One region of the Secundilactobacillus sp. MJ173 genome, then DNA from elsewhere that is predicted to be linked to it. Evidence: predicted binding sites of a transcription regulator. Region 1 holds the regulator's gene; each other region holds the start of a gene.
The links. The regulator NrdR, encoded in region 1, represses ribonucleotide reductase genes. The targets are predictions, from matches to a motif close to ACACNATATATNGTGT.
Positions count from the first base shown of each region.

Region 2: a site for NrdR is predicted at 5,185-5,200, ahead of nrdJ (ribonucleoside-triphosphate reductase, adenosylcobalamin-dependent). Genes of this name have one in related genera too.
Region 3: a site for NrdR is predicted at 3,435-3,450, ahead of nrdD (anaerobic ribonucleoside-triphosphate reductase). Genes of this name have one in related genera too.

Region 1 is NZ_BAAKGN010000020.1:8,501-19,683, forward strand. It holds gene AC6H04_RS03185 (YqeG family HAD IIIA-type phosphatase) at 1-202, opposite strand, end outside; gene rplT (50S ribosomal protein L20) at 339-692, opposite strand; gene rpmI (50S ribosomal protein L35) at 762-959, opposite strand; gene infC (translation initiation factor IF-3) at 990-1,493, opposite strand; ribosomal protein L20 leader region at 1,552-1,682, opposite strand; gene thrS (threonine--tRNA ligase) at 1,797-3,734, opposite strand; gene dnaI (primosomal protein DnaI) at 4,091-5,017, opposite strand; gene AC6H04_RS03215 (DnaD domain protein) at 5,019-6,380, opposite strand; gene nrdR (transcriptional regulator NrdR) at 6,395-6,883, opposite strand; gene coaE (dephospho-CoA kinase) at 6,925-7,542, opposite strand; partial or broken gene mutM (DNA-formamidopyrimidine glycosylase) at 7,579-8,388, opposite strand; gene polA (DNA polymerase I) at 8,410-11,070, opposite strand.
Region 2 is NZ_BAAKGN010000038.1:43,539-54,721, forward strand. It holds gene thiW (energy coupling factor transporter S component ThiW) at 1-405, opposite strand, end outside; gene cytX (putative hydroxymethylpyrimidine transporter CytX) at 448-1,632, opposite strand; TPP riboswitch at 1,709-1,806, opposite strand; gene rpsN (30S ribosomal protein S14) at 2,028-2,297, shown strand; gene AC6H04_RS06425 (putative metal homeostasis protein) at 2,317-2,439, shown strand; gene AC6H04_RS06430 (hypothetical protein) at 2,524-3,333, opposite strand; gene AC6H04_RS06435 (class I SAM-dependent methyltransferase) at 3,561-4,769, opposite strand; gene nrdJ (ribonucleoside-triphosphate reductase, adenosylcobalamin-dependent) at 5,224-7,473, shown strand; gene AC6H04_RS06445 (hypothetical protein) at 7,665-7,832, opposite strand; gene AC6H04_RS06450 (winged helix-turn-helix transcriptional regulator) at 8,030-8,344, shown strand; gene AC6H04_RS06455 (GTP pyrophosphokinase) at 8,415-9,104, shown strand; gene ribH (6,7-dimethyl-8-ribityllumazine synthase) at 9,202-9,663, opposite strand; gene AC6H04_RS06465 (RNA-guided endonuclease InsQ/TnpB family protein) at 9,816-10,994, opposite strand.
Region 3 is NZ_BAAKGN010000049.1:3,187-14,369, forward strand. It holds gene pepI (proline iminopeptidase) at 1-76, opposite strand, end outside; gene AC6H04_RS07635 (GNAT family N-acetyltransferase) at 222-740, shown strand; gene brnQ (branched-chain amino acid transport system II carrier protein) at 1,068-2,402, shown strand; gene AC6H04_RS07645 (LysM peptidoglycan-binding domain-containing protein) at 2,469-3,095, opposite strand; gene nrdD (anaerobic ribonucleoside-triphosphate reductase) at 3,564-5,762, shown strand; gene nrdG (anaerobic ribonucleoside-triphosphate reductase activating protein) at 5,772-6,347, shown strand; gene AC6H04_RS07660 (MFS transporter) at 6,701-7,894, shown strand; gene AC6H04_RS07665 (hypothetical protein) at 7,947-8,561, opposite strand; gene AC6H04_RS07670 (GGDEF domain-containing protein) at 8,855-9,961, shown strand; gene AC6H04_RS07675 (universal stress protein) at 10,033-10,476, shown strand; gene AC6H04_RS07680 (AraC family transcriptional regulator) at 10,872-11,183, shown strand, end outside.

The DNA.
Region 1 (11,183 bases):
ACACAACCACCAACTGGATGTTCTCACGTTCCAGTGAAGTCATCCAGTCCCTGAGTTCTTCTGTCCCATAAGGATTATTCCATGCAATGAGGGTATTATCAAGATCCGTCAAGACAACTTTGATTCCCAACTGTTTCAGCTGTTCAGGGTTAATATCATAAGTTGCGTTGATCATCCAAGTTGGTGTAAATTGCGCTAACATTTACTAACTCCTTTATCCTATACTGAGATTATATTATACGAGATTTGAGCCGACATTACTACGATTATGGCGTATCTCTATCGAATCAAACAAAAACGAGGTTGGAAGTCTTCATCCAGCCTCGTTTAGGTTTAAATTATAATGCCTTTTTTGCTTCGTCAGCTAATGCCTTGAAAGCATCAGCATCATTAACAGCTAAGTCAGCCAGCATCTTACGGTTAACTTCAACGTTAGCTTGCTTCAAGCCAAACATCATCTTGCTGTAGCTTAAACCGTTTAAACGGGCTGCAGCGTTGATCCGTGCAATCCAAAGACGACGGAAGTTACGCTTGTTGGCCTTCCGATCACGGTAGGCGTATTCGCGACCCTTCATTACTTGGTCCTTAGCAACCTTAAACAAACGGTGCTTTGAACCACGGTAACCCTTAGCTAATTTAAGAATCTTTTTGTGACGTGCGCGTGTTACTGTTCCACCTTTTACTCGTGGCATATTGAATTCCTCCTACTAATACTTACGGTTATCATCGTTTCAACAGATTAATTTGAACTACTCAGGAAATTACTTTTGCAGTAATTGACGATAAGTTTTCTTAATCGTGTTTGATTTCATCATTGAAGTCCCACGTAATTGACGACGTTGCTTCTTAGTCTTACCGTGGAAACGGTGACTCGTGTAAGCATTCGCACTCTTAATGCCGCCCTTAGCGGTTACCTTAAAACGCTTGGCACTGGCGCGGTTTGTCTTCATCTTTGGCATAATCGAAAATCCTCCTCAAATACTAAACAACTAGTCTTCTTTTTTTGGTGCAAGCATCAAAAACATGCTCCGTCCGTCCATCTTTGGGCGTTGTTCAACGGTTGCAACATCGCTTGTTTCTTCAGCCATCCGGTTCAAAACTTGGCGACCAATATCTTTATGAGTAATTGCCCGACCTTTGAACCGAATTGAAACCCGAACTTTTTCGCCCTTGCCCAAGAACTTCTTAGCGTTCTTAAGTTTCGTATTGAAATCGTTCGTATCAATTGATGGACTTAAGCGAACTTCCTTAACGCTAACGACCTTTTGCTTCTTACGAGCTTCACGCTGCTTCTTTTGCATCTCGAACCGATACTTCCCGTAATCCATGATCCGGGCAACCGGTGGCTTCGCTTTCGCTGCCACCAACACAAGATCCAAGTCCGCATCTTCAGCCAGTTGAAGCGCATCTCGCTTACTCTTAATGCCCAGTTGTTCGCCATTATTACCGATCAACCGTACTTCACGAGCGCGGATTCCTTCGTTAACCATCATATCGTTTGCTATGGTCATTCACCTCCGAGTGATTTTGAAAACAATGAAACGTAAGTCTTACCCAAACAAATAACGGGTACGCAATGCGCACCCGTTAAATATCCAAACCATTCTCAGGTTCGGTTTATTTACGTATCAGCCAGGCAGCGTTAACCACGAGGCGAGAAGCGGGTGCTTCTACTTACATTTTTTCAACTTCACTAATATACCACGACACGACACATTAGTCAAATCACTTGGCTTTAAGCTCACGAATAATAAGTATAGCCTATTTAATTTGTGTGTCAAGCCACTTTTAACAATCTAGTTATTACTGTAATTAGCAATATCCTTCAAAATTTCAGTTTCGAAATCATCAGCACTCATAGACTTGCTGTCTTGTTCACCGTACTTACGAACACTAACGGCTTTATCAGCAACTTCTTGATCACCAACAACTAACGTATATGGAATCTTGTGAGTTTGCGCATCACGGATCAAGTAGTTCATCTTTTCGCCACGGTGGTCAACTTCGGCACGAACGCCGGCAGCCAATAATTGTTTGCTTAAGCTTTCAGCGTATTCGCCATGCTTGTCGTCACTAACTGGAATAATCTTAACTTGCTTAGGAGCCAACCAAGTTGGGAAAGCACCCTTGTAGATTTCAGTCAAGTAAGCGATGAACCGTTCCATGGTACCAACGATCCCACGGTGAATCATAACTGGACGGTGATCTTCACCATCGGCACCAACGTACTTCAAATCGAAGCGGTCTGGCAACATGAAGTCCAATTGAATGGTTGACATGGTTTCGTCGTTGCCTAAAGCAGTCTTAGTTTGGATATCCAACTTAGGACCATAGAAAGCAGCTTCGCCTTCAGCTTCGTAGTAGTCAAGGCCAAGGTCATCCATGGCACCCTTCAACATGGTTTGGCTACGGTTCCACATTTCGTCATCATCAAAGTACTTTTCAGTGTTCTCTGGGTCACGGTATGAAAGACGGAAACTGTAATCGTTGATGTTGAAGTCCTTGTAAACATCCATGATCAACCGCAAGATCTTCTTGAATTCGTCTTGAACTTGATCCAAGGCAACGAAAGTGTGGCCATCGTTCAAGGTCATTTCACGAACACGTTGTAATCCTGATAAGGCACCTGATTTTTCGTAACGGTGCATCATACCCAGTTCAGCGATCCGTAATGGCAATTCACGGTATGAACGAATGTGGTGGTTATAAATTTGAATATGGCTTGGGCAGTTCATTGGCCGTAATTCAAGCATTTCACCATCACCCATGTCCATTGGTGGGAACATGTCTTCACGGTAATGAGCCCAGTGACCAGAAGTCTTGTAAAGGTCAAGGTTAGCTAAAACTGGGGTGTAAACGTGCTTGTAGCCGTCAGCAACTTCCTTGTCGATGATGTAACGTTCGATAGTACGACGAATGGTAGCACCGTTTGGCATCCAGTATGGTAAACCAGCACCAACTTTAGGATCAACGAAGAACAAATCTAAGTCATTACCAATCACACGGTGATCATGTTCACGGGCTTCTTGACGTGCTTGTAAGTCAGCATCAAGGTCAGCTTGCTTGTAGAATGCAGTACCATAAATCCGTTGCAGCATTGGGTTGGATGACTTGCCTTCGAAGTAAGCACCAGCAACTGATAATAGACGGAAGAATTTGATGTCGCCAGTGTTAGCGAAACTTACGCCGCTAGCTAAGACAGAAACGCCATCAATTTCGTAAAATGGAAATTCTTCTTCATCACTATCTTCAACCAACTTAGCTTCGTAAGAAGTGCCTTCAAGTTTCTTCAAGGCGTCAGCTTTACTCAAACGGACATGCTTAATGGCTAATTTTTGGTCGATGAAAGCTTGAACTTTATCAGCAATGGCTGGTAATGAATCAACACTGACTTGACCGTCTTCCTTATCGGTATCAACGTAAAAGCCGTTTTCATCGCCGACTTCTTCACCAAATTGGATTGATGGGAAGCTTTCCTTTAAAGCAACCTTAGTTAATAAGGCAACGGATTGACGTAAGACTGCCAAACCATCTTCGCTGTCCTTTGTGACGATTTCAATCTTGCCATCGTGCTTCAATGGAGCGTTTAAATCAATCAATTTACCGTCTAACTTACCTGCAACAGCCTTTTTAGCTAAACTAATAGCAATGGACTGAGCAACGTCTTTGGTAGTTGCTTCGGCATCAAACTGTTTCTTTTTACCATCTGGGAATTCAATCGTAATATCTGCCATTCTACTCTTCTCCTTATATTCATCACTTCAAATGCTGAAAACCACCGAACCGTGAAAATAAAAAATCCCGGTATGCACATTACTGTACATACCGGGACGTTTCTACGCGGTTCCACCCGAAATTTATCTGACTCATACTGCGAGCCAAACCTTCATTCAGTGATAACGGGACAACCGATGCGATATTATCCACCGCACATTCGAGAAAGTGGTAACTTAATATCGCTCACAAAGCACTTCCAGAAGTGGTGCTTCTCTCTTGGAGAGTTCAATTAAATCTTGTCTTTCAAACATTTAAAATTCTTTGAATTTGATTACAATTCACATTAAACCACTTTGAAAAATAAGTGTCAACACTATTTTTGCCGGCGATTCTCACCAATCATCTGAATTTCTTGGGCCAAGAAGCGAATCCGTTCCATTAACCGTTTGGCCTTTAAAGGCTCTACGTCACCCTTCTGCGTCTCTGCCAGGTGTTCGGTTTCTAACTGCTGCATCGAGAAATTAGACGAAAAGAACGTTGGTAATTCATTTTGCATCCGATATTCCAAAATCACACCGAGGATATCATCTCGCACCCAGGCAGACATTGCATCAGCACCAATGTCGTCGATCATTAATATTTTAGCCTGCTTCACATCATCCAAACGACCCGCTACTTGATTGCTAGCAATGGCATTCTTCATTTCCACGGCAAAACTCGGAAAATGCACGAGAGTCGTTTTAATCCCCATATCTGCTAGTTGATTAGCAATGGCACCCAGCAAATAAGTCTTGCCCACACCAAAGCTGCCATACAGGTAAAGTCCCTGATGGAAGTGCTTCGAATCCTTCGAATAAGCCTCGATAAAGGCGACTGCAGCTTGAAGTGCCTGCGTTCGGTCGGCATCATTGATGAAGTGATCGAAGGTTGCATCCTTAATCAATTTTGGCATCATGATGGCGTTGACCCTTCGCTTTAGAGCGGCCTGCTTTAACTTTGCTTTTTGTGCATCAGTCGGTTGATAGGACACTTCCACCAAGTGGTCATTTAAGACCAGCTTAGGTTCATATCCTGGGGCAAATGTCGTTTCACCAGCTGCTAATTTATTGCGTTCGTTAACATACTCGTATAATTTGGCTGATGAACGGTCGATCTGTTCGGCATTCAATTGATCAGCGTTTGCCTTTAGAAAGGCCTGAACATCAGTATCTTGATACACACTATTCATTAGTTTTTGGTAATTAGCATTGAGCTGGTGTTGGTCCATATAACGTTTCATAGACTCACTAATATTTTCCATACTAATCACCTCCATCCCGCAGTTTTTTTAGCTTGTTTAATTGCTCGTTGAATTGATCTTGATCAGACTTGGACAACGTTTTTTTCTTCTTTGGCTGATAATCATTTTTCGCCCAGTCTGGTAACGTTTCTTTAATATTCTTGGTACCGCTTCGCCGACGGGTCGTCTTGGGTTTCGCCCGGTCCGCCTTAAACTTACGAATACTTGCTAGCGCGTCTTCTGGCGTTTTGACACCATCTTGCGCCCAACGATTAGCGATAGTATCAGTGAGCCGCTGAGTAATCGTTGAATTATTTAAATCAATCAAAACTTCGTAAATCAGCATGTTGATCACGGCGCTGGAAAAAATCTGTTTATTGGCGATTTGCTCCACAATGCGTTGCTCACCACTAGCGACATAACCACCCTGTTGCTGACGAATCTGAGCCAGAAAGGCCATTGGTTCATACTGCTTGGCAGTAGCAATCAGGTCTGCTTCTTCCTGATTCTCACTTGTCTTTTGAGCAGTCACCGTTTTTTGAGCTGAAACCACCGGTGTTGTTTCACCCTGATAGGCAGCCGCGATTGCACGTTTAAACTGGTTGGCATCTAGCTTGTTGGTGGCCAAATTAGTAGCATCACCTATGTAGCGAGCCATTTCAGTTTCATCAATACCGTACAGTAGGTGTTCGTTAATAATTAGCTGCCGGTATTGCCGCAAATCATTCAAGTCAATGTATGAGCGTTTGAGTAGTTCAGAAAGCAGACCAAAATCAAAGTCTGGCGCTGTAAGCAACTCAGATTCTGCAACCGTTTCTTTTTGATCAAAGGCCGCTTTAGTGGCTTCAATCAGCTTTGGCGGTGTCGCAATCAAGCGGTTATCCAGTGAAAAAACGTCCAAAAACGACTTGGAAATTTCGTGCCACTTATCCCGTTTAAGCTGCCGTGGCAAAAAGGCTTGCCGCAATCGTTCAAACTGCCGCTCACCTACGACTTCCAGCAACAGTAAACTGAGCAAATCGTCTTTAAAGAACATTTCACCACTGACGGGCTGCTGTAATTCATAAATCAACTCTGGCAGCCGGTCGGGTTGATTTTCAAACGTCCGTAATAGTCCCGCAGCTTCCAACCGTTGTCTCGAGTCTTGAAGCGTCACCATACTGATATTGAGCAACGCTAATAAATCAGTATGGGTAACTTCAACTTTTAAATCTGCCGTTAAGGAGACTTGTCGCCACATCACCGTTGCGAGACTGTAGGCTGATACACCTAAAATGGGCTGGTACAGCAGGTCCAATACCCGTCGCCGCTCTTCTTGAAGTCGCGTGGTGGTAACAATTGCGACAGCTGTTTTTGGCATCAATGGTTGCCCTGACTCCGCCATGATTAAGCCCCGTTTCATTTCTTTTTATCAGAGGAAGCCCCTTTTTTCTTATCTTTGTTCATCACATCTTTGAGTTCTTCCAAGAACACACTCATATCCTTAAACTGGCGATAAACACTGGCGAAACGAATATAGGAAATTTCGTCAATGTCTGCCAAACGCTTCATCACGTATTCACCAATCAATTGACTGGATACTTCGTTTTCGCCCAGCGAACGAACTTCGTTTTCAACTTCATCAACTAATTTGGTCATGACATCCATGCCAACTGGCCGTTTTTCTGCTGAGCGAATGATACCCCGTAAAATCTTTTCACGATTGAATTCTTCACGAGTACCGTTTTTCTTAATCACCAATAATGGTGTTGCTTCGATGCGTTCAAAAGTTGTAAAACGAAAGCCGCAATTTTCGCATTCACGGCGGCGTCTAATAACACGGCCTTCATCTGTTGGACGGCTATCAACGACCCGCGAACCATTATGGTGGCAATGTGGACAATGCATAGTTTCACCTCTTATCCTTAATCAACATTTTACTTTTTAACCTAATTAGATTTATCTGTTATTAACGAGCCGAATCCGGCTTCATTCAGCCATCTTACCACTTGCGCTTTTGTTTTATCAACTGAATCACTATTATCGATCACCACGTCAGCCCGATTAACCTTTTCAGCCAATGGTAACTGCGCGTTGATTCGTTCTAATGCTTCTTTCTTAGACAAGTGGTCACGTGCCATTAATCGCTGAAGCTGTACTTGATCCGGTACGTTGACGACCATGATTTCGTTCATGCCAGCTGCACCATGGGCTTCAAAAAGTGTGGGGGCATCATAAATCACCAGTGGCACTTGACGTCGTCGATAACCTTGTAGTTTGCGCACCACAGCCTTTTTAATTAACGGCCCAGTAATCCTGTTTAACTGGTCTAACTTCTCTGGTTGACTGAATACCAAGGTCCCCAGTGCATGCCGGTCCAAAGTACCGTCCGGCTGAATCATTTGCCAGCCAAAAGCAGTTTGAATCTCTTTCAATCCCTTGGTTCCCGGTTCAACAACTTCTCGGGCAACCTTATCAGCATCAATCACCGGAATCTGATAGGCCTTGAAAAATTCGCTCACAGTTGATTTCCCTGTGGCAATCCCACCCGTTAATCCAAGCACCATGGTCACACCGGGATCTTTACGTAAAACCTGACAGTCTGGGCAAAAATGCGTGCCACGTTGGGCAACCTTTGTTTTCTCAATTGGGGTATCACACCGAAAACAAGGCTCACCTTTGCGACCATACACCATCAAATGATTCTGGAATTCACCAGCTTCACCGTAAGCGGTAGAGAAGGAATGCACGGTAGTCCCGTGCCCTTCAATCGCACGCTTAATTTCCACGATGATGTTTTCACGCAGTTGGCGAATCTGAAACTCCGGAATCGTGTTGGTAGGCTGTTCAGGGTGAATCCGGCTTAACCACAGCGTTTCATCAACGTAAATATTGCCCAAACCAGCAATGTTGCTTTGATCGAGTAAAAATGGCTTGATTGCCTTTTTGCTCTTGCTGAAAATCCGCTTCATATAATCCACGGTCAACGTTTCTGCCGTGGGCTCCGGTCCCATTTTTTTCAAACCGGAAACCAACTCAGTTTCTTCGCCAGTCTTGAGCAAGTGCATTCGGCCGAATTTACGAGTGTCGGTATACCTTAAATCACGGTTATCGTCTAGATGGAAGACCACGTGCGTATGCTTAGTAATTGGGTTACCAGCAGGTTGCACGTCGTACTTTCCCTCCATCCGCAGATGAGACACCATGGTTAGCTCATCATTGAATCTGAATAAGAGATATTTTCCTCGTCGGTCGATACGCTCAATCGTTTTGCCGGCGAGCATTTTTTTAAATTGTTCAGCCTCAGGTGAGACCATTTTTTCATAGTAAACATCAACGGACGTTATTTTAGCGTTGCCGACTAATCGCGTCAGGCCACGTCGAACCGTTTCAACTTCGGGTAATTCAGGCATCAGATGTGCCTCCTTGTATCATTACTTTGCTTCGTACCAGGTGTTGCCATAATGGGATTCCACCTTTAACGGAATCTCCAGTTTCACGGCTGAATCCATGACGCTTGGCACTAATTTTTCCAACGTTGGAATCTCTTCGGCAGGTGCCTCAAAGATCAATTCATCGTGAACCTGCAGCAGCATCGTAGCCTGCAAGTCTTTAATGGCATCCTCCATCTTGATCATGGCAATCTTGATGATATCAGCGGCACTCCCTTGAATCGGTGTGTTCATCGCTGTTCGTTCAGCAAATGACCGTTGATTAAAGTTTCGGGCGTTAATGTCCGGTAAGTACCGGCGGCGATGCGCAATCGTTTCAACGTACCCCTTATCCTTAGCTGAGGCCACGATGTCAGTCATGTACTTCTTAACACCAGGATACTCCTCAAAGTAGGTATCAATAAACTGGCGTGCTTGCTTACGAGTAATGCCAATGTTTTGTGATAAACCAAAATCACTGATTCCATACACAATACCAAAGTTCACCGCTTTAGCTTGACGTCGCATATTCGGATCAATTTCAACATCCGGACCTAAATGGAAAATTCGACGAGCGGTTGATGCGTGAATATCATCGCCCTCTTTGAAGGCCTCCTGCAAATTCTCATCATGCGTAATGTGGGCCAATACCCGCAATTCAATTTGCGAATAATCAGAAGAAAAAATCTGCCAGCCCTTATGACTTGGAATGAATGCCTGACGAATCCGACGCCCTTCTTCCGTTCTGATAGGAATGTTTTGCAGATTAGGATCTACTGAAGACAAGCGTCCCGTTTGGGTCAAGGTTTGTAGATAACGGGTGTGTACCTTTTGATCCGTGCTGTGAACCACTTTTAATAACCCTTCAACGTAGGTCGATTGAATCTTGGAAATTTGGCGGTACTTCAAAATATTTTCAACGATTGGTGCTTCAGCCGCTAACTTTTCAAGTACGTCAACCGAGGTTGAATAACCGGTTTTGGTCTTTTTGATTGGGGTCAAACCTAATTTTTCGAACAAAATGTGCTGTAATTGTTTGGGAGAACCAATATTAAACTCTTCGCCAGCTTCTTGGAAAATGGTCTGCTGAGTTTGAGCCAATAACTCAGTGAACTCGCTTTGCATCGCTGACAAACGGTCCGTATCCACCATGATTCCCGCAATTTCCATATGCGCTAATACGTAGGCCATTGGCAACTCTAAGTCGCGATATAGCTCGGTTTGTTCGTTTTCATCTAATTGTTTAAACAACGATTTTTTTAATGATTCGATGGTGATGCCCTTTCGAGTTAGATGTTCAAAAAAGAGTTGATCATCATCTGGAATCGCACGCTTAGCACCTTTACCATAAACTTCTTCATCAGACTGAATCTGGTGGTAACCGTGCTGAAAGGCTAAACGGCCGAGGTCGTTACTATTTTCATTAGTATCGAGTAAATACGAAGCCAATAATAAATCAAAATCAACGTTGCTGAGATGAACATCCAATCGATTTAAACCAACATAGGTCCGCTTCAGGTCGAAAACATCCTTTTGAACTTTGTCACTGGTTAATAAGTCTTTCAGCGGGGCCTGCTTTAACAGGTCGACGTCACGGCTAACAAACCAGCTGTCGTTTTCACCGATCACGAACCCTGCAAAGGTCGAGGTATGATAGTTTGCATCTGGCATTTCGAGATAAAATGAAATGTGGTCTTTAAACTGCGATAATTCACTTAAATTATCGGCAGTTAAAACGGTGAATTCGACGGGTTTTAAGCCCAGAACGTCCTCGTCACCAGCATCCGTATTCATTTTACTCAAGTATGATTGAAAGTTCATTTCCTGATAAAACTTAACCAGTTCGTCTTGCTGGTCTCCCTTGTAAGTCAAGTCGCTCAGTTTGATCTCAACCGGAGCATCCCGACGAATAGTCGCTAAATCACGAGATTGAAAGGCAGACTCTTTGTCTTCAATCAAATGTTCCTTCATTTTTTTGGCCGTAATCTTGTCAATGTTTTCGTAAACACCATCAATGGTACCGTACTTCTGAATCAACGAAACAGCAGTCTTAGGGCCCACGCCGGCCACTCCCGGATAGTTATCGGAAGTATCGCCCTGCAGCCCTTTAATTTCAATAATCTGATCTGGTCGAACTCCCAGCTTTTCTTCAACGTGTTCAGGCGTGTAAGTTTCCACTTCCGTAACACCCTTTTTAGACACAGCAACACTGGTCTTATCAGAAGTTAACTGAGTCAAATCTCGGTCCCCGGTGAAGATAGTTGTCTCAAAACCGGCTGCTTCAGCCTGCTTTGCCATAGTTCCGATGATATCATCGGCTTCGTAATTCTTTAATTCATAAGATTTGATGCCCCGTGCGGCTAATAATTGACGAATTACTGGCATCTGTTCAGAAAGTTCTGGTGGGGTCTTTGAACGACCACCTTTATAATCAGCGTATTTCTTGGTTCGAAAGGTCACTTTACCGGCATCAAAAGCCACTAAAGCATCACTTGGCTTAACATCTTCTAACATAATATCCAGCATTCGGTTAAAACCAAAGATAGCATTGGTGTGCAAGCCGTCTGCGTTTGTCATACTATTCAATGCCGTGTACAGTGCGAAAAAAGCCCGAAAGGCCACACTATTGCCATCGATAAGTAATAATCGTTTTGATTCAGTCATTGATAAGCCTCCGCAATTTATATTACCTCTAGTTTAACAGAGAATTTAGACAATTAAAAATCAGTTTAACGGCAAATGTGTTAGGTGTTCGCATCGTCAGTTATGACGCCAAA
Region 2 (11,183 bases), on a different contig from region 1:
ACTTGGCACAAATAGCCAAAGTGCACCCTTCGCCCCTAATAGCAGTGCTGCAATTGGGTAAGCAACTATCGCACCTATGATACCAGTCCCAATCAATTCGCCAAACACTGCTGCAATCAGCCTTTTAGTGTATCTGAATAGCAAACCGCTTAAAAAAGCACCGAACATGCTACCAGGAAAAGCTAGAATCGTACCAGTCCCCAGCAAATTACGAATTAAGGACGTTAAAAACGCCTGTGTCATTGCCCACCAAGGTCCTAATAAGGCCCCAGATACAACGTTGATTAAGTGTTGCATTGGCGCAACTTTGGCTACACCCACTGTAAATTCAAATAAACTGCCACCGATTACACCTAATGCCACAAGAACCGAAGTTAGGGTTAAATAATAAACTCTTTTATTCATGCGTTTGCTCCTCTCTATTCTCCTGCATAGTCAGCCACTTACCTAATCCGTCATCAACGGGTACTTTTTGGTGACCACCCCTGTCAGATAAACGCCTAATACTAGCACTAGTAGCAAGAAGAAGGTCGTCCCCAAAAAGAAGTCCAACTTCTGCAACCACGAATAACCAACAACGCCGATTAGCCACCATAAAAAGTTTAATGGTAATGAAAGTCGTTGATGCATCAAGAAGACGCTGACAAATAAGATGGCAAATAGCGGTGTGAATACCGCCCCGATAGCGTATAAAAAGTTCTGGTAGTATGCCATTGAAACAAACAGTGCAATCAGTAAACCTAACACCGTAATCCCAATCGCAATCAAATTAACTGCTTTAGTCTTTACCAAATTAGCGATATTAGTAGCTGCCGAATAGGCATCCATGAAGGTCGTGGTTACCGTTGAAAAAACGATCACTAGCAGAGCAATCATCCCCATACTGGAATGCGAAAGCACGGTTGTAAAATTAGATTGGCCGGTTAAAATCACCGTGAAAAGTCCCAGTGAAAACATGGCCACACTGGCAATAAAGTAGCCGCTCACACTGGCCATACTGGTGCGAAACGGTCGATCGGTATGCTGAGTGTAATCGCCAATCAGTGGCAACCAGGAAAGTGCCATGGTCACGTTAAGTTCAACTGCACTGCCAAAACTCAATGGCGCGAGATCGGTACTATTTTGCAAGCGGCCCTCCTTCATAATGGTCCACAGCATCAGGATCATGCCAATGGCTAGTAAGACAACGATGACGTTATTCACTTTGAAAAGCCAGTCGTGATCCATTAATAGCCAAACCACGATCAACACCGCCACGATGAGTGACATCACCAATACTGATTGATAGTTGAACAACGCCTTTGATAGCCCATTCATCGCCTGTTGAGCATTGACGATCATTACCGCCGTCCACCCTAGTAACTGCAGCGCATTTAGCATTGAAAACAGCCCAACGCCCTGTTGCCCAAAAACCGTCTTAGTGGCTTGGATTGCCGTCCTATTCTGCTGAGCTGATAGATAACCAGCAGGTAGCAGAAAAACAAAACAGCCAATCACGTGCCCAACTAAGATCGCTAGCAAGCCGCTTTTCCAACCTAATGGTGCAATGAGTGTCCCGGTCACAATCTCAGCGATTGAAATCGCCGCACCCATCCAAAGCAGAAATAGCCCGCTTGGTTTCGTATTTCCCATTAAAAGCCCCTCTTCCAATAAAAAAGGTCCTTCAGCCGCAGTTAGTTCCGCGCACTGAAAGACCATCATTGTATATTGATGTTCACGTACACTTTCCTTCGCAAGTATTAACTATACAGGTTCGAAGGGACTAGATTCATCTATCTCAGCCATATGGCGCCCCTAGTGCATTTAATTTTCAGTTATTATTTTAGCACACTTCTCATTAATACGCGTGAATCGTAAAGCGTAATTATTACAGTTTAATTAAATCAAGTCTAATTAGTGGTAATTCGAATTGATTATTGGTAAATTATTACCATTGTTGTGACGGCATCAAATACTACTAACACCATTGACCTGGCAATTACTTAATGAATTTGTTGCACTAATATCACTAAGTCATTGGAGGAAACATGGCAAAAAAATCAAAGATTGCAAAGTATAACAAGCAACGTGAACTCATCGCAAAGTATGCCACTATTCGGCGTGAACTAAAGGCGCAAGGCGACTACGAAGCCTTGGCCCACCTGCCAAAGGACTCTAATCCTAATCGGCTACGTAACCGGGACGGATTAGACGGACGGCCACGCGGTTACATGCGCAAGTTCAATATGTCCCGTTTGAATTTCCGGAAATACGCTCACCTTGGTCAAATTCCTGGTGTCCGTAAGGCCTCATGGTAAAGTTATAAGGAGATCAATCATGGAAAAGACTGATATGGCTAGCGCTTACCGGCGACTTAAGAGTCCCAGTTTGAAGACCCGTAAACGGGCGATGAAAATCATCCGCGACGCTAAGCGTAATGCCGCTAATACGAAAAAGTAATTTTAAGCCTAAACAGGTTAAAAAGCGCCTTAGAATTGAAAGCTGACTTTATCAGCCAAATTCTAAGGGGCTTTTTTAATTTGATTAGCTTGGCACTACTTTAAAGTGAATCAGACTCCGGTCGTCAAATGAGCGATTGCCAGACACAGTACCCTTAGTTGACCGGTATTCATGGCTGCAAGTGGGATCATTTTGCAAAACCTCTCGTAGACTTGCCTCCGACTCAGCCAAATTACCTGCTGCTTTAGGATAGCCGTCACTCGCTAACACGATTTGGTGCTCCGCGTTTGATAGTGGGTAGACCTTTAACAGTGAATCTGGGATGGGCTGGCCGTTAAAGATCGCATAACCCCACTCGCTATCAGCTACATTAGCAAATTGAGTCGCCTTTAAAATCCACGGCAAAATAGCTGTACGACCGGGATCCGACTGCTTATCATCAGGGGATAGCCGCAGAACCAAACTGCGCATATTCGATAAAACCAAGTCACTTGGCTTGGGATTAGTTAGCAGCTGACCATCTAGATTAATTTGCGCATCACCAACCTGCCACAGTTCATTACGAAAACGAGAATAAACCACGGCAACGGCTTGCAGCCCCTGGCTATCACGATCAACTGGAAAATCAATTTGATGATAAAAAGTGACGAATGCTTGATTTACTCGCTCTATCAGCACTGACAACGTGGCGTTTTTAGGCAACCGTTCTACAACGCCAGCAATCATGGTAGACGCTATTTTTCCAGTTGTCTTACCCTGGTACTGAAACTTCGATTTACTGGTGACACCGTCAACGATGGCAATAAAATCAGGCGTATTGACGATGGTATCCTCACATTTTTCATCGTTCACTTTGCCTTGAACAAACGCTTCTAAGACTTGCACTGATACCAAAATAACACCTCCAACGATAGGTTCTATCACTATCATAGCGAGTTAAAGATAATTCTGTAAAATATTACACCCTAATTCGGTAATTTTACTAGTCGAATCGCGCCCTGAAACTCAGATTTCAGAATATAATACCTAAAAACGCCACCCCGATAAGAACCATCGGAATGACGTTTTTAAGTGCTATATTCTGGAATTTACCGAGCCTCGTCGCACACTCATTCCAGGATCTAACCGAGTTGCTTCACACCCGTTTTTTCTTTATCAGCATCATACATATACTGACGGGTCATTGGTAGGCCAGTACCACTTGGTGCTTTAACCAATAGGTATTGCATGACATCAATGTTGCCACCTTCAAATGAACCTGCGCAAGCTTGTAAATACATGCCCCACATGCGGGCAAATTCTTTACCATACTTTTCAACAGTCTTATCTTCAACCTTCTGGTAGTTTTCGTACCACATTTCAAGGGTCTTTTGATAATGACGACGTAATGGTTCAAGGTCGGAAAATTGTAACTTAGCATCCATAATGTGCTTTAAGTTTTCAGCAACGTTAGGAATGTAACCACCAGGGAAAACGTACTTGGTGATAAACGGATCAACTCCAGCGCCTTCGTGTTGGCCGGTGATACCGTGAATCAAAGCACGGCCATTAGGCTTCATGAAGTCGGCAACCTTTTGGAAGTACAAGCCAAGGTTTTCCTTACCAACGTGTTCGAACATCCCAACAGAAGTGACGTAATCAAATTGATCATTCACTTCACGGTAGTCTTCTAGTAACACGTCAACCTTGCCTTCAAGGTGGCGTTCTTTGATTTGTTGCTGCGTGTAATCATATTGTTCCTGACTAAGGGTGATCCCAGTAGCATGCAAACCATATTCTTCAGCAGCGACAAATAACAACGTACCCCAGCCGCTACCAATATCCAATAAACGTTTGCCAGGTTCTGGTTGTAGTTTATTCAAAATATGGTGTACCTTGTTCATCTGTGCTTCTTCTAAAGTATCATCATCGTGCTCAAAATAAGCGCATGAGTAAGTCATGGTCTTATCTAACCACATCTCATAAAAGTCATTACCAATGTCGTAGTGGCTTTGGATGTCTTTTTGACTGTTCTTTTCGGAATGTGAACGTTTTGGAAAATGCTTGATAAATGGATTATTGGTCAAAAAACTATGATCAGTACGGAATGCCGAAGCAACCAACTCTTCAATGCTGCCATCAATCTCAATGGCACCCTTCATATAGTCTTCAGCTAATGTCAATGTTGGCTCGTCAGTGAAGCTCTTTAAAGGAAGTTCTTCATTAAATTGGATTTTAACGACTGGTTCGCCGTCACCATAGGTTTCCTCTTTACCATCCCAATAGGTTACTGAAACTGGAATATCAAATGCATGGCTCAATAACTGTCGATACACGGTTTTTTCTAACACGTAACTGCCTTCTCTCTTACAAAATTAATGCTGTTCGATTAGTTAACCATGTTAACTTAATTGACACATCTACTAACTAATTGATTAGACTACAAGTCATTACGTGTTTTGTCAACGATTCGGATTTTCATTAATAAACGAATAGACGCTAATATCGGTTACCCTATAAAAGGCTTACAACCAGTGTTACGCGAGGCTATGCATCCGCCATTTAAATCGGAAAAAGAGTAGAAATTCTAATTGTTTTCTTAGTTTACTAAGCAACTTATGGATAATTGATTTAGAACTGTTCTATCTTGCAAATTAGCTCATAAATAAATTTATAGAGTGATGAAATCCGTGCTACAGGTGTTTTTCGCTCACGTAATCGAACTGATGTTTAAACACTGCATATTGATATTTCATCAGAGTGACGATACTATATATAGTGTCGAGTTGAGAAGGAGGAAACGCCATGCAAGTTGCAGTTAACCGTTTAATTACATTATCAGATAAATTTATTGAAAAGGCCAAAGCCGAGATCAAACCACACTGGGGTGAGCTTGGGTGGGTCACTTACAAACGTACATATTCGCGTTGGATTGAGGCGGAAAATCGCCATGAAGAATGGGACGAAACCGTTAAGCGAGTTGTTGAAGGAAACATTAACCTGGATCCCCGTCTTCACGAGGATCACATCGACCCAGAGGTGATCAGCGAACTAGAAACAGAAGCACAAGACCTCTTTAAGTTAGTCTATAGCCTTTCCGCTACGCCATCTGGCCGGAATTTATGGATCTCTGGGACGCCCTATCAAGAGCGTAACGGTGATGCATTAAATAACTGCTGGTTTGTCGCGGTTCGGCCACAACCATATGGTGACAGTCATATTGTGCCGGAATACCTTGATCAAGATCAGCCAGCTGTTTCAATGCCGTTTTCGTTTATGTTTGACCAGTTGATGAAGGGCGGCGGTGTCGGTTTTTCTGTTGTACAGAGTAACGTTTCACAGATTCCAGCCGTCGATAACAACGTTCACTTAACGATTTTAGTAGATGAAGCAAGCCAGTCCTACACCGATTCCATTGCTTTAGGCGCGACTGATAAGCAAGAATGGTTGAACGACCATTCCTTAGATGAGGGCTGGTACTACAAATTACCTGATACTCGCGAAGGCTGGATTTTAGCGAACGCTCATCTCGTAGATATGCACTTCAACGCAACTAATCCGGAACACACGAACAACTTAATTTTAGACGTCAGCGACATCCGACCAAAGGGTGCTAAAATCAAGGGCTTTGGCGGTACCGCTTCTGGGCCAATGCCACTAATTGAAATGTTGTTTGACACAAATACCCTGTTAAACTCTCGTGTGGGTCAAAAACTATCTTCAGTAGACTGCACCGATATGGGTAACTTGATTGGTAAAACCGTGGTGGCCGGAAACGTGCGGCGTTCTGCTGAATTAGCCTTAGGTTCTAGCGACGACGATGCCTTCATTACCATGAAGCAGGATCAAAAACAGCTGTACCATCATCGCTGGGCATCTAATAACAGTGTTGCGGTTGATACGCATAAGACCGATTATACTGCGGTTGCTGATTCTATTTTACACAATGGCGAACCCGGGATCGTTAACCTAGAATTATCCAAAAACTACGGTCGCTTGATCGACGGCCGCCAGGAAGGTATTGACGGCGCCGTCGAAGGAACGAACCCTTGTGGCGAGATTTCACTCGCTAACGGAGAACCTTGCAACCTCTTCGAAGTCTTCCCTTCCGTTGCAACGGAACAGGGCTTTGATCTTGATCAAGCCTTCACGCTAGGAACCCGCTTCACTAAGCGGGTAACCTTTAGTCACTACGATTGGGAAGTTTCCCGAAAAGTCATTAACCAGAATCACCGAATTGGTATCTCCATGTCAGGAATTCAAGATTGGATCTTGAAAACCTTTGGTAACCGGGTAGTCCGCGGCTTTAAAGACGGTATCGATCCCGAGACCCATGAAGCAATCAAAGAACCCGTTTATGACCAACGGGTGATTGCTAAATTTGACGAACTTTACCACGATATTGTTGCAGCCGACAACGCATATTCCAACACGTTGGGCTGTGCCACTTCCGTGAAGCATACGACCGTTAAACCTTCAGGGACCGTTGCGAAGTTAGCCGGTGTTTCTGAAGGTATGCACTTCCACTATGCAGGCTACTTGATTCAGCGGATTCGCTTCCAAGATAGTGATCCACTACTGCCAGCATTACGGCTCTCTGGTTACAAGGTTGAACCAGACGTTTACACCAAGAACACGGTTTGTGTTGAGTTCCCGGTTCGGGCCGCTCACGCCGACAGTAAGGAGTTTGCTTCTGCAGGAACTGTGTCAATTGAAGAACAGTTCGCTACCCAAGCCTTCTTACAGAAATATTGGTCAGATAACGCTGTGAGCTGCACGATCACCTTCCAGCCGGAACAAGAAGGTAGTCACATTGCCGGTCTAATGAAACAATACCGACACAGCATCAAGTCCACTTCGTTACTGCCTTACAGCGGCAGTGACTTTAAGCAGGCGCCTAAAGAACCAATTTCAAAGGCGGTTTATGAACAGCGCCGTGCCCAGATCACCAATAACGTGAAGGACGTGTACGACTCACTGAAAACGATGGACAAAAAAGATTTGGATCTACTAGATCAATCTGATTGTATCGGTGGTGCTTGCCCAGTGCGGTAGCATGAGTCATTAGAACAAGAATCACAAATATATTTAAGACGAACAAACGCCATCCGAAATTTAGGGATGGCGTTTATTCGTCTTAAATAACTCGGAAACTAAGTTAATAAAAAAGTTCTGATATCAATCAATTTACATCGATTAATATCAGAACTAGTGAGATTGTCTGTTTATTAGTTAATTCATATTGATTAACCACGTAAGTTAATCATCAAATCAACTTGACCTTGGCCACGTGATTTGATTTTCAATTCATTCTGGGCATTAGTTGTTGCCAGCTTACCCTTTTTGATCAAGTTTTGAATCAGACGTTGACCAAAGCTGCTGCTCATTCCTGTAATCATCCAAGTTCGTTTCATATGCCCAGCTCCCTTCAAGCTGCTTTAATTGCACAATATATTACGCTTAATTTCCACGAAGTCAAGCTTAAAAGGCAACTTTTGCGGATTCTGTAGCCTTTCTACATCGCCATTCAAGTGTCTTTACTGGTCACATTGATGAGAAGAGGCTAGAATTAAACTTTAATGCCAAACAGAGGAGCTGAACGACGTTGTCCATGCATGATTTAAATATTAGCACTAAAGCTGGTTTAGCGGTTCTTTCAGATAAATGGTACGCGTTGATTCTGTTGAATTTAACGACATCTGCCAGTGACTTTATGCAGCTGCGAAATGCGGTTCGTGGCATCTCAACGTTTAATTTACTATTAAAGCTCAATGAGCTAACGGAATTGAACCTTGTGATATCACCCACTGACTACCACTATCAGCTGACTTCAGAGGGGCAAGACTTTCAGCAAATGCTAGCGGTACTCACCTCATGGGGTAAGCACCGCTTGACGCGTACACTACCCGTTAATCACCATTCATAACTATCACCAATTTCGCTGGGCCCTACCAAGTGCTAAAATAGTATCATCATCAACAAAGGGGACTTTCTAATTGATTTTACAACGTGATAATTTACCGAACATCAACCAAATTTCCGATGAAATGAGTCGCGTACTGGGTGACGACGATGTAGCTGGACTACGTCAGTTTTTTGTTTACTATCAACAATGTCAAGCTGGTGCCAAAGAGTTTGGTACGAAATTAGAAAATCTCGACAGTGAATTTGAAATGCTTAAGAACCACAACCCGATTCATCATATGGAAACCCGGATGAAGGCGCCCCAAAGTTTGCTCCGTAAATTAGCTAAAAAAGGGTACGACTTTTCATTTGATGCGGTCAAAAATAATATTTTTGATATTGCGGGTATCAGGGTGATTACAAATTATCTTGATGACATCGAAACCGTTGAAAACGCGTTAACCAAGCAATCTGATGTCACGCTGTTAAAACGTAAAGATTACATTTCACACCCCAAACCAAGTGGCTATCGAAGCCTTCATCTCGTTGTTTCTGTTCCAGTATTCCAAGATAATGGGCCAGTGGCAATCCCCGTTGAAATTCAACTACGAACCGTGGGTATGGATATGTGGGCCAGTTTGGAACACAAGCTGCGATACAAAACAGATGTGGATCAACATAAAGTTGAACAGTATGGCAATCAACTAAGGGACTATTCTGCTGAACTCAATCAAATTGAAACTAATATGCAGGATATTTTTAATCACCTGCAAAATAGTTAATTATTTTGTTTCACGTGAAACATTTTTGTTACTTAATCTAAATAAGTCCTATTCCGATAAAATTCAGAATAGGACTTATTTCACTTTCAAAAATTTACTACAGTTGCTTCTCCAAATTAATCATTTCAATTAGACCATCGGCACAGTCCGCGCCCTTATTGCCGCCTTTACCGCCAGCTCGACTAATGGCCTGGTCCAGATTATCCGTGGTTAACACCCCAAACATCACCGGCACAGGACCATCTAACGAGACGCGTGCGAGGCCACTGGCAGTCTCCGCACATACATAGTCATAATGCGACGTTTCACCACGAATCACTGCTCCTAGTGCAATGATACCGTCTACTTTACCGCTAACCGCCAGTTTTTGAGCGATCCGCGGTAACTCCAATGCACCGGGTACGCTAGCAATCGTAATATCGGCATCGATTACGCCATACTTTTCCAATTGTGAAACGGCTCCTTGCTGCAATCTTTCCGTCACAATTTCGTTAAAATGTGCCACCACAATACCAACGCGAACGCCTTTACCAAGTCTTGAATGCATTAAAACTTTCATCTAATTGACCTGCTACTGATAATTATATAAAGTTATCGATTATTCTTGCTTCTCCCTATCCTGCCTCGCATGAAACTCACTACTGCAGTTGTTATGATAGTCCACAAGCGTTAATTCCCGGCTAGCCACCGGTACATGCTTTGAAACCTGTTTTAGTAGGCGAATTCAAAGTTTTCAGTATCCCTGATATTCAGGGCCGCATTAATATCGCGATCTTCGGTATAGTTGCAATTCTGACATTCGTACACCCGGTCTTTGAGTTGCAAATCAACTTTTTTATGCCCACATTGGTGACATAACTTAGAAGTCGATTCAAAACGGTGAGTCAAATGTACGGGAATGTCTAACTGCTGGCATTTAGAAACTAGCTTAATTCTAAAATTATAAAAACCTTGGTCACTAACGGCTTTAGCTAAATGCCGATTCTTCATCATACCTTTAACATTCAAGTCTTCTAAGGCTACCCACTGCGGTTTGGTTCTCACCACAGCAGCAATAATCTTATTCTGATAATCTGCCTGAATGTTGGTTAATCGTTGATATAAGCGTTGCACCTTCCGCTGAGTTTTAGCTAGATTTAAATCAGTAGCAGATTTCCCTTCTTTCTGTCTTCTAGCTTTCAGTGCTTGATACTGACGGGACAACTTCCTTTGCAGTCTGCGCAGGCGTTTTCTGATCCGTCTTACACGACTGCTTTTATTCTGATTAGAATACAAAGTACCATCATTTAAAATGGCAAATTCTTTTAGACCAAGATCAATACCAATTGGTTCGCCGGTTAATTCAAATTTTGGCAATTCAGCCTGTTCCACTAAACAGGTCAGGTAATACCGACCAGCCTTAAATTTGATCCGGCCTTGTTTGATAACGAAGTATTCTGAGTCTGTCGGAATATAGCCAAATTCTTTCAACCGCACCCAGCCAAGCTTGGGTAACTTAATCCGGTGACGTTCGCAGGCAATCACCTGTACTTTACTATTCTTCACAAAGTAATAACTACCCTGACCCCGTTTAAACGAACGCCAATGTGGAAAACCGCTCAGTTTCTTAAAGAACCGTTTCATAGCCGTGTCAGCTTCAATGAAGGCCTGCTTAACCGATTTAGCATATAAATTCTTGATCCATAGATCATCAGGATTAGCTTCAAGATACTCATGGTTAAACCACTTACTAAAAGCGTAAGCATTCAAATAGTAATAACCCGCTTCGTAACGTTGTTTATTGATGTCTAAAAACAAATTGTAGGCCCAACGACTGCCACCAATATGACAATCAATCTGCCAAGCTTGCTTTTCGGTCGGCTTAATTTCGACTTTATAAGTGAGTAACATCAGCGGTTCCGCCTTATTGCATTTAATCACCAGAGTGAGGTGTCCCTCACATTATACGGGATGGCTTTAGCCCAAAAGCTCTTTTAATGAAATTCATATAAATCACTACTTATAAGCTATCAGCTAATACGGAAAATTAAACGCCTAACTTTAACCTTGTTATATCTTCATCAGCCTTATAAGACTACG
Region 3 (11,183 bases), on a different contig from region 1:
CCGGGGTGCCTTCACCCACGATGCGGTAGTAAGTTTTATAGCCACGAAATGGCATGTAGCCTTCTTGAATTTTCATTAATGATCAATCCCTTTCAGAATAGACTTCATAGATGATTGTACTACTGATTAGGGGTAACGGCTTGAAAATGGCGAGTTGCCTATCGTAAAATAGACCTAATTATTTTGTTCAAAATATGGGTGAAGGTATGGTGAGGTTAAACATGGCAGATTCAATTATTCAGTTAACGGAAGCTGATGCGGAGGAGCTGCAGGCAATCAGTCGGGAAACGTTCTTGGATACGTTTGGCGCGTATAATACTGACGACGATATGGACTGGTACCTCAACAACGAACTAAGTCTTAAGCGGCTGCAGCAACAATTGCAAAATGAAAATTCCTTCTTTTATTTTTTGAAGCAGGATGAGCAAATTGTGGGTTATTTAAAGTTGAATATAAACGATGCACAATCCGAGGATCAGGGCGGAGACGCGTTGGAAGTTGAAAGAATTTATGTCCGGGCAGACTATAAAAGACAGGGGTATGGCCGTCAGTTAATGGATTACGCCATTAAGCGGGCGTATCAACTGGATAAAAAATTTGTCTGGTTGGGCGTGTGGGAATATAATCACGCGGCTCAAAAGTTCTATGGGGCCATGGGTTTTAAGCAATTCGGCGACCATCTATTTATGCTGGGCGGTGCGCGACAGAGGGATGTGTTGATGAAAAGAGAAAGAGTGTGAAGGTAGGCGCTTAGAGACTGGAGCGTAAGCTAAGAAACACGGTGACCAGGTGGTTTGGGCCTGGTCACCGTGTTTCTTGGCTTACGTGCAAGTCTCTGCCTACCTGAACACGTTTAGACTATGGAACAGGAACCACGTGCAAGTCTCTGCCTACCTGAACACGTTTAATCTATAGAGCAGAAAAGCACCATGCCTGCCTGAACACGTTTAGTTTAAAAAACAGAAAACGCATGCAATTCATCCCCAAATTTTCATCATTTTCTCCTCAAAACTCTCTCAACCAACAGTAAAATAAAGGAAGAATGTTACATATATAGGAGAAATAAAATGTCCACACAAAAATTAAGCACCCGCAATCTGCTTTTCATCGGGATGATGTTATTCGGCCTGTTTTTTGGTGCCGGTAATCTAATTTTTCCCGTTTTCGTTGGCCAACAAGCCGGGACACACTACTGGCCAGCTTTGGTTGGCTTTTTGATATCCGGTGTTGGCTTGCCATTGTTAGGGGTAGCGGCAATTGGTATTACGAAATCGGATGGTGTTTTTCAATTGTCGCAGAAGGTTAACCGGTTTTATGCCTATGCCTTTACGGTGTTGCTGTATCTATGTATCGGGCCGCTGTTTGCTTTGCCACGATTAGCATCCATTTCGTTTGAAGTGGGGCTTAGTCCATTTGTTGCTCATGGGCATCAAAGTGTTGGGTTGCTGATATATTCGGTGCTATTTTTCTTGGCCGCTTGGTGGTTTGCCCGTAAACCCAGTAAGATCATGGTCTATGTTGGCAAATTTTTAACGCCAGCCTTCTTGATTTTACTAGCAGCTATTTTAATTATGGTGGTCATTAAGCCCATGGGTAGCGGTCAAATACCAGTTGGCGACTATGTAAAAGTACCGCTGGCAGCTGGTTTTACCGCGGGGTATTCCACCATGGATGCTTTGGCCGCGTTAGCTTTTGGAATTATTGTAGTTAACGCAATCCGTGATTTGGGCATCACTGAACCAACACAAATTGCTGGGGATACCATTCGTGCTGGAAGCATCGCTGTGGTGCTGATGGCGGTAATCTACGGTCTATTAGGATTATTGGGTAGGAATGCTCTGGGTCATTTTAGCCGTGCAGCCAATGGTGGACCAGTTTTGGCCAACGTTGCCCATTATTATTTCGGTGAGTTTGGAAATGTCTTGTTAGCGCTGTTGGTCATCTTAGCTTGTCTCAAAACGGCAATTGGGCTGATCACTGCGTTTGGTGATACTTTTAAAGAACTGTTTCCCCGAATGCCATACGCAGCACTGATTATTTTCGCTAGTGCCACACCATTGATTTTCGCAAATATTGGTCTGGATCAGTTACTGCTATTTTCCACACCGTTGCTTTATTTCATTTATCCGCTAGCTATTACTCTGATCTTAATGAGTCTACTGACACCAATTGTCGGCGAATCACGCTGGTTGTTCAGTACGGTAACGGTCTTTACCCTGATCCCAGCGTTGCTTGATGGTCTAAATGCACTGCCTGCTAACCTCCATCAGGGGTGGATTGCCAATGTTCTTTCAGTGGGCCACTTATTACCGGGATTCAGTATGGGTCTTGGCTGGACGGTGCCTGCATTGGTCGGCTTAATCGTTGGCTGGTGTTTATCAAGAATAGTGCCGCAAAAATAGCTGAAGATACAAAAAAACATGACGGCAATTGTCGTCATGTTTTTTAATTATTGGGTGGGATTTATCTTATAAAGCCCAGGCGCCCATGCCTTGTGCTTTGTAAAGTGAAACTGCAGCATTCACTTGGGCGTTAACGTCGCCACCGTTGATGTGCATGTTTTGGAACAGACCGTAAGCACCGCTTGAACTGTTACGGATGTTGGCGTTCCAACCAGATTCACGAGTGATGATTGCGTTCCAAGTGGAAGCTGAAACACCAGTCCGTGAAGCCATTTGGTTCAAGACGTAGCTCTTCATGTTGCTACCAGTGTAGCTTGATGAACTAGCGGTGTTGTTAGTTTGGGTAGCACCTGTGTTAGCTGAACCAGTGTAGTTGCTAGTTTGATTCTGGCTTTGGCTGTTAGCGTTGTAAGCTGGGGTTGCTTGACTAGTAGTTTGAGTAGCCGTTGCTTGACTAGTTGTTGAGCCATCAGGAATGACCAACTTTTCACCAGTAATGATCAGGTGGTTGCTGATGTTGTTAGCTTGTTCGATTGAGTTGATCGTTGTATGGAAAGTTTGTGAGATGCCCCATACTGAGTCGCCTGACTTAACGGTGTAAGTAGTCGATGCGCTGGCACTAGCTGCGCCTGCGAAGAATAAAGCGACGGCTGCTGCGGAAGTTGCTAAGATTGAAGTAACAAATTTTTTCAAGTATATACACTCCTATAATTTAAACCTGTGAGGTCCATCAATGTGTCGATTCATATCAATCAACACGACTGAGTTTACATGGTGGGTATTACCTTGGCGTATCACTGATTTTAAGAAAACAAGTCACTGTGCAACAATAAATTGAGCTTTTGTAATATTTGAAATAATAAAGAAACTTTTAAGCGTCTGGTATAAAGACGGTAAAGTCATGTATAGGTGACGCTTCCAAAATCAAATATGATGCTGATGAATGTTAAATATATTACTGAAAAATGAATTTTAGACATGTAAAAAGGTTAAATAGTTCTCCGATACATTTCTAGAATACTTTAATAATGATTACTATATATTGTGGTAATATTTTAAAATTCTTTCCGATTACATACAATATATGGTTGCAGTCCCTTGAACAACCCTATATCATGTATTTATGACAGAAAAACGGAACAAGATATTGAGGTGAGTGGGATGCAAGAACCAAAAGAATTAACTATAGAAACGTTAACGGTTCTCAAGCGTGATGGCCGGGCCGTTAAGTTCGATACCAAGAAGATTGAACGTGCAATCAAACGGGCAGCTATTTCTGTTGAGTCAGAGTTAACGGATGAAGATCAGCACGCCATTGATGACGTGGTAGAGGCTGTTTTGACCGAAATCAGCAGTCGATTCAAGGAAAACGTTAAGATTTACGAAATCCAAAGTATTGTTGAACACGAATTAATGGAACGTCATCAACTTGACTGGGCACAGGCCTACATTAATTACCGTGCTCAAAAAGACCTCAAGCGAAACCAAGCTACTGACATTAACTTTACGATTCAAAAGCTGCTACATAAAGATGAAACAGTAGTGAACGAAAACGCCAATAAAGATAGTAATGTTTTCAACACGCAACGTGATTTAACTGCCGGTACAGTTGCGAGAACGATGGGACTGAAAATGCTGCCACCGGATGTTGCCAACGCTCATTTAAAGGGTGATATTCACTGGCATGATTTGGATTATCAACCATATAGTCCAATGACCAACTGCTGTTTGATCGACTTCAAAGAAATGCTGAATCACGGTTTTAAGATTGGTAACGCTGAAGTTGAACCGCCTCACTCCATTCAGACGGCGACTGCTCAAATGTCACAGATCATCGCTAACGTCGCTTCTAGTCAATACGGTGGCTGTTCAGCTGACCGGGTTGACGAATTGTTGGCACCATTTGCGCTGAAGAACTATGACAAACACCTTGTAGACGCAAAACAGTGGATCGATGGTGAAGACCGGCAAAAAGCCTTTGCTAAGCAAAAGACCATCAAAGATATTGATGACGCGATGCAGGCGTTGGAATACGAGATCAACACCCTTTACTCTTCTCAAGGACAGACACCATTTACCACGCTTGGTTTTGGTCTGGGGACCAGCTGGATTGAACGGGAGATCCAAAAGGCTATCTTGAACGTTCGGATTGCTGGTTTAGGCAAGGAAAAGCGGACTGCCATCTTCCCTAAGCTGGTTTTTACTATCAAACGCGGACTGAATTTAAAGCCCGAAGATCCCAACTATGATGTCAAAGAATTGGCTGTAAAATGTGCCACTAAGCGGATGTATCCGGATGTTTTAATGTACGATAAAATCGTTGAACTTACCGGATCATTTAAAGCACCTATGGGTTGCCGTAGTTTCCTGCAAGGCTGGAAGGACGAAAACGGCGAGGAAGTTAATGCTGGGCGGATGAACTTAGGAGTTGTTACCTTGAACTTACCTCGTATCGCGCTCGAATCAAAAGGCAACAAGGACAAGTTCTGGTCAATCCTAAAAGAGCGACTTGATATCTGTAAAGATGCTTTGGTGTTTAAGGTTAACCGTGCTAAGCAGGCCACGCCGCAAAACGCACCGATTCTTTATGAATATGGTGCTTTCGGTAAGCGTCTTAAGCCAGAAGACTCTGTGGATGAACTATTCAAGAATCGCCGTGCTACGGTTTCACTAGGCTATATTGGCCTTTACGAAGTTGGCACAGTATTCTATGGTCCAACTTGGGAGCATAATTCTGAAGCTAAGCAGTTCACGGTTGACGTGGTTAAGAAGCTTTATAATAGTTGCAAAGATTGGGAAGATCAGTACGGTTATCACTTTAGCGTTTATGCGACACCCGCTGAAAGTCTGACCAATACTTTCTGTCAAGCTGACATTAAGAAGTTCGGTCGGGTTAAGGATGTTACCGATAAAGAGTACTATACGAATAGTTTCCACTATGATGTTCGTAAATCGCCAACCCCATTTGAGAAGATCGACTTTGAGAAGGATTACCCGCCATACAGTGCCGGTGGCTTCATCCACTATTGCGAGTATCCAAATTTGAAGCAGAATCCTAAAGCGTTGGAAGCGGTGTGGGATTACGCTTATGATCGTATTGGCTATTTGGGCACCAACACGCCGATCGATCAATGCTTCAAGTGCGGGTTTAAAGGGGAATTCAAACCAACGGCTCGTGGCTTCGAATGCCCAGAGTGCGGCAACACTGATCCTGCTACTTGTGACGTGGTTAAGCGGACTTGTGGCTACTTGGGTAACCCTAACCAGCGGCCGATGGTTCATGGTCGGCACGTTGAAATTGCTAGCCGGGTCAAGCATATGACTTTAGGTAATGATCAAAACGATATTGCAAGACAGTAAGGTGACTGGATGGAAACGAATAGAGTGAGATTGCCGAAGAATCCGCAGCCAAAAGAATGGCTGGCTGATGATTTGAGTGAGCAGCGTGTCGCTAGCTACAAACCTTTTAACTTTGTGGATGGTGAAGGTGTGCGCTGTAGCTTGTATGTGAGTGGCTGTATGTTTAGCTGTCCGGGTTGCTATAATAAAGTCGCCCAGAACTTTCATTTTGGAACACCCTATACGCAAGAACTAGAAGATCAGATTATTGAAGACTTAAGCCAGTCCTACGTTCAGGGATTGACGTTATTGGGTGGCGAACCATTTTTGAATACTCAGGTCTGCAACCGACTTTGTCACCGGGTTCGTCAAGAATTTGGGCATGATAAGGATATTTGGAGTTGGACTGGATATAAGTGGGATGAACTCATGAAAGAGTCTGATGATAAAAAAGAACTGCTGAGTCTAATCGATATTCTAATAGATGGTCGATTTCTCGAGGCTAAAAAGGATTTAACGTTGCGGTTTCGTGGTAGCAGTAACCAACGGATCATTGATGTGCCTGAATCGCTGAAGAGTGGGCGGGTTGTGATGTGGAGAGCGTGAAACAACTCGGGTTGATTCCAGAGTGTAACGCAAAAAGGCGGGGTTCCCCGAACTTGGGGACTTCGCCTTTTTGCGTTACACGGCCGGAATCAGAGTTGTTGAACGCGTTTTGGCTATGTAGCAGTAAAAGGGCGGGGGTTCCCCGAACTTGGGAACCTGCCTTATTATTGTTATACGGCCGGGGTCAGTGTTGTTGAGCGCGTTTGGCTATGTAGGAGAAAACGAGTTTTCCAAACTTGACTCCTCAGACATTCCACTAATTACGCAAGTGTTATCATTTTCTCAAAAAAACTTTTAGTTGTCCTCAAAAGTGTAGTATTCTAAAACAGGATTAACTTCGGGAGGAATTAAATTTGAGTAAATATCGATTACAAGCAATTGTGTTTGTGTTAGTGGCTTTTATGCTTGGCTGTAACGAATTCATGGTTGTGGGAATTCTGTCAGACATTGCCAGTCATCTACACGTTTCGATTGCATCAGTCGGATATCTGGTGACTGTTTTTGCCACGGTTTATGCTATCAGTACGCCATTTATTACGATTTTGACGAGCAAATACAGTCGTTATAAGACGCTATTGGTTTTGATGGGTATCTTTTTGATTGGGAATACACTAAGTGGCTTTGCTACAAATTACTGGTCGATGTTGGTGTCTCGTGTCATCGCGGCTTCTGTTGCGGGCTCGATTATTTCACTGATCATGACGTTCACCACGACTGTTGCGCCACAAGAAAAGCGGGCAAACCTCGTGTCATGGGTGTTCGCCGGCTTCAGCATTGCCTCAGTCATTGGGGTGCCAATCGGGACCACGATTAGTACAAACTATAGTTGGCGGTACGCCTTTTTTGCGGTTTCAGTTGTTACTGTGATCACCTTTTTCCTATTAGTGTGGTTACTGCCTAAACACGTTAAACAAGTTCAAGGTTCGATCAAAGATCAATTAAGCTTATTAAAAGATCCCCGTATTTACACGGGAATTTTGCTGGTCCTTTTCACCGCAGCAACAATGTACGGTTACTACACGTATATTCGTCCGTTACTCACTACGGCGTTAGGGTTCAGTAATGAAAGCTTGAATATTTTGCTGTTTATTATTGGTATCATGAGCATTGTGAGCAATCGGTGGTCAGGTCGAATCGCCGAAAAGAGTGGCCTGAGCGGTATGCCTAAGTACTACGTTGCTGATATTATTTTTCTGGTATTGTTACCTTTAGCACTGGCAACTAAGATTTCAGGATTCGCAGTTTTGTTGATTCTTTCGCTGATTGTGACGTTGATCAATTCACCTATTCAAATTCATTTTCTCAACACAGCAGAACGAGAATACCCGCAGTCGCTGGTATTAGCGTCTTCACTGAACTCGATTTTCTTTAATTTTGGTATTTCGTTAGGGTCAGCTACTTCGTCGGTTTTAGTTGATTCGATTGGGCTGAAGAATATTAGTTTAGCTTCGGCTGCGTATGCGATTATTTCGTTGGTACTTATTATTGTACTGAACCGGAATATTAAAGCTAATAAACAGGTTGAACAAGTTCGCCAATCAGAATAGTAAAAAGCCTAGTTAATCAATCAAAGTGATTGGTTAGCTAGGCTTTTTGACTCTAAGAGATGCCATCAAGATTGCTAGGTTCCTCTAAGTAAGGAATGTAGAACGCTTGGGAAGATTTCTTATTAGTTGCTGTAACTGTATAGGTGAGTTTGGGTTTATATTGTTTTAATGATAATTTGAAAACTGCTTGTGTGCCGCTACCCGTGTTCTGACTCTGAAGTTGCTTCTTACCGCTGAAGAGGCGCACGGTACGATGCGAACCTAACGTATGAATCGTTACGGTAGCATCCGACTTAGTTCGAACTTCGCCGAAATTGACGATATCGTTTGTGGCATACGCAGAACTGGATAGTTTCTTGATCTGAGTGACACGTTGATGCTTACTGGTTGTCCCATATAGTTCAAAGGTTTTATAACCAGTAAATTTGTAGTTTAATTTGTAAGTATTTTTCTTTAATTTGTAATAGCTCGTGTGGTGATTGTATTTAACCGCGAGCAGTTTTGCTGACTTTGGTGCTTTGACCTGGACGTTCAACTTAGAAGAAGCGTACGTGACTTTCTGAGTACTTAATTTAGGTAAAGATTTTGCAGAAGCCGATGTTGTTGTACCAAGAGACCCTCCAAGCAGTGTCAGAAAAAGGCCGGAAATAAATAAAAATTTTCGCATGAAATCTCCTTACTATAACGGTTAAAACAGTAGATAGTGACGATAATATCATAATTATGATACAGCGTAAAGACGATTCTATATACATTTGGCATATAATTAGTAGCGCTATTATGACAGGTTAAACTTGAGAATGCAAGGATTTGTTTCGCAAATAAACTCAAAATTGAAAGGCCGTTAACTTGTGTTTACATCCAAAGCGGGTTAATCAAGGTACGATGATTAATCAGTTTACCATTGTCTTTAAAAATTCTATAATTAAGGTAAATGACTCGCTGCGAGGGGGTGCAGTAATGGGGATGATAGCAGCAACATTCCTATTAAGTTTTTTAACGATAGGTTTTATTGGGTCCTTGCAGCAATTAATGCATATGCTGGATCATGATATTGAAGGTAAGAACCCTTCTCCATGGCGAACTGAACTGGTTTATACGTTGTATTTTGCAGCGGTGACGACCTTCGTATTCGTGATGTCTATGCACGCAAATTCCACAGATCAACTGTTGTGGATCAACGGTGCGCTGGTACTGATGATGAGCTATACGGACGCCGTTAAAACACGGTTGAACATTATTTTACCGCTGATTCTCACTGTGGTGCTATTTTTCTTCATTACAGGGACTTTTAGTTACTGGCTCATTTTAACGTTAACAATTGGGATACTTTTACTACTAATTGAACGCCGATGGTTTTTCCCGTTTGATAAACACCCACTAGTCATTCTCAGCGTTAAGGCCATCATTGGGGCAATTTCGTGGGCAGGGTTAACGGCGGCACTCGATTTGAAAACGCGTCAAGCAATCATGATGTACGTTGTTTATTTGTTGGTAACCGCACTCGTTTATTGTTTTATGGTCTTGCTTCGGCGTGAACACATTGCTAATGTTGATACGGCGCGTAGCCTGCTTTATGATAATTTAACTAACGCTCATAGTTGGTTGAGTTTCAAACGGGATGCCGATGATTATTTTGACAATTATCACGAACTTAGTATGATTGCCATGGATATTGATAACTTTAAACAGATTAATGACACTTATGGTCACTTGGTTGGCAATGCAGTGCTGGTTCAGTTTACAAAGCGTCTAAAAGAAATTTTAGCTCAACAGGCAAGTGATGCGAAACTTTATCGAACCGGTGGCGAGGAGTTTACTATTCTTTATCCAGGCGTGACTATAGAAACTGTCAAGCAAACCGCTGAGGGACTCCAAAAGGCTGTTCGGCATCTGCTGATTGAGACCGAGACTGGTGAACAAATTCGGGTGACGGTGTCGATGGGTGTTGATTGCCGACGTGGATCTGATAAGAAAGCCATCGAAATCTTCAATCGTGCTGATCGTTTGTTATATGCCTCCAAGCGAAATGGTAAAAATCAAATTTCAATTGGTGCAGAGGGGTAAGCTTTGGTACAATAAAGAGCGAAGTCAAAGTTCGTTTAACCATTTTAATCCATGACGAAGGAGTAATTGGTATGGCTGATTTAGATCCGAAAAAGTTTAAGCATATTTTAGTTGGCGTTGATGATTCACCGGATGCCCAATTAGCCTTTCGGTACGCAATGAACCGTGCCAAAGAGGATGATGCTGAGATGACGATTACGTCGATCCTGGAATCTGACGATATGAACGTATATCAGGCACTGAACAAAGATTTTGTGCATGGCAAACGTGATGAGTTGGAAAAGCACGTTTTAGGCTATCGAGATTTGGCCATGCGGTTTGGCATTAAAAAAGTGAACGTTATTATTGGTGAAGGCAATCCCGGTGAAACGATTGTTAAACAAATTATTCCCGAAGTTAAGCCCGATTTATTGATTATTGGTTCACTGTCAAAAAAGGGTATTCGGAAACGTTTCGGGTCTCAGGCAGCATATATGGCCAAGTACGCACCAATCTCTGTGTTGGTGATTCGTTAATATTGAACTCGTTCAAACAAGTGTGTGACAAAACTTGGGAGATTTCAGAATTTAATGTGAAATAATGCCAATTCCGACGTATTTTGTTGGAATTGGCATTATTTGCGTTAATGGAAGGAATCTGAGTTTTGGCGCACTATTTTTTCGGCATGAGTAATTTAGATTATGTCGGGTAAGTTATTTGTAGCGGTAACTATTTTAGAAATTCTGATATCAAAATCAAACAATCAGAAAAATTAATATCATAAAATAACAAATTTCGGTCAGTAAAAGCCAATTCTGATTGTTTGAAATTCAGATATTCAATTTGACTAATGAATAAATATTGCATAGTATAAAATTGGATAGTAAACTACTATAGATTACAGATGGTTTATCAGAGGACGGTGTGTTTAATGACAGAGAGATTTGTGTCATTACCAGTAGTTGAATCGAGCATCTATATATTTGGTGGACACCAGCGGACTGTACCGGGTGGCTGGAGTTTCTTTGAACAAAAACACCAGGTATTTGAGCTCATGTGTATCGTTGAAGGACAGCAAACAACCGAAATTAAGGGTGTTTCTGCTTATACGTATGGACCAGGAGACGTGATGATTATTTCACCCGGCACGCTGCACACTAACTGGAATGCCAGTAAAACTGCTGAAATGACCTACATTACGTTTCACTTTAACATTGAGAGTCTTGAATTAAAGTCGGAAATT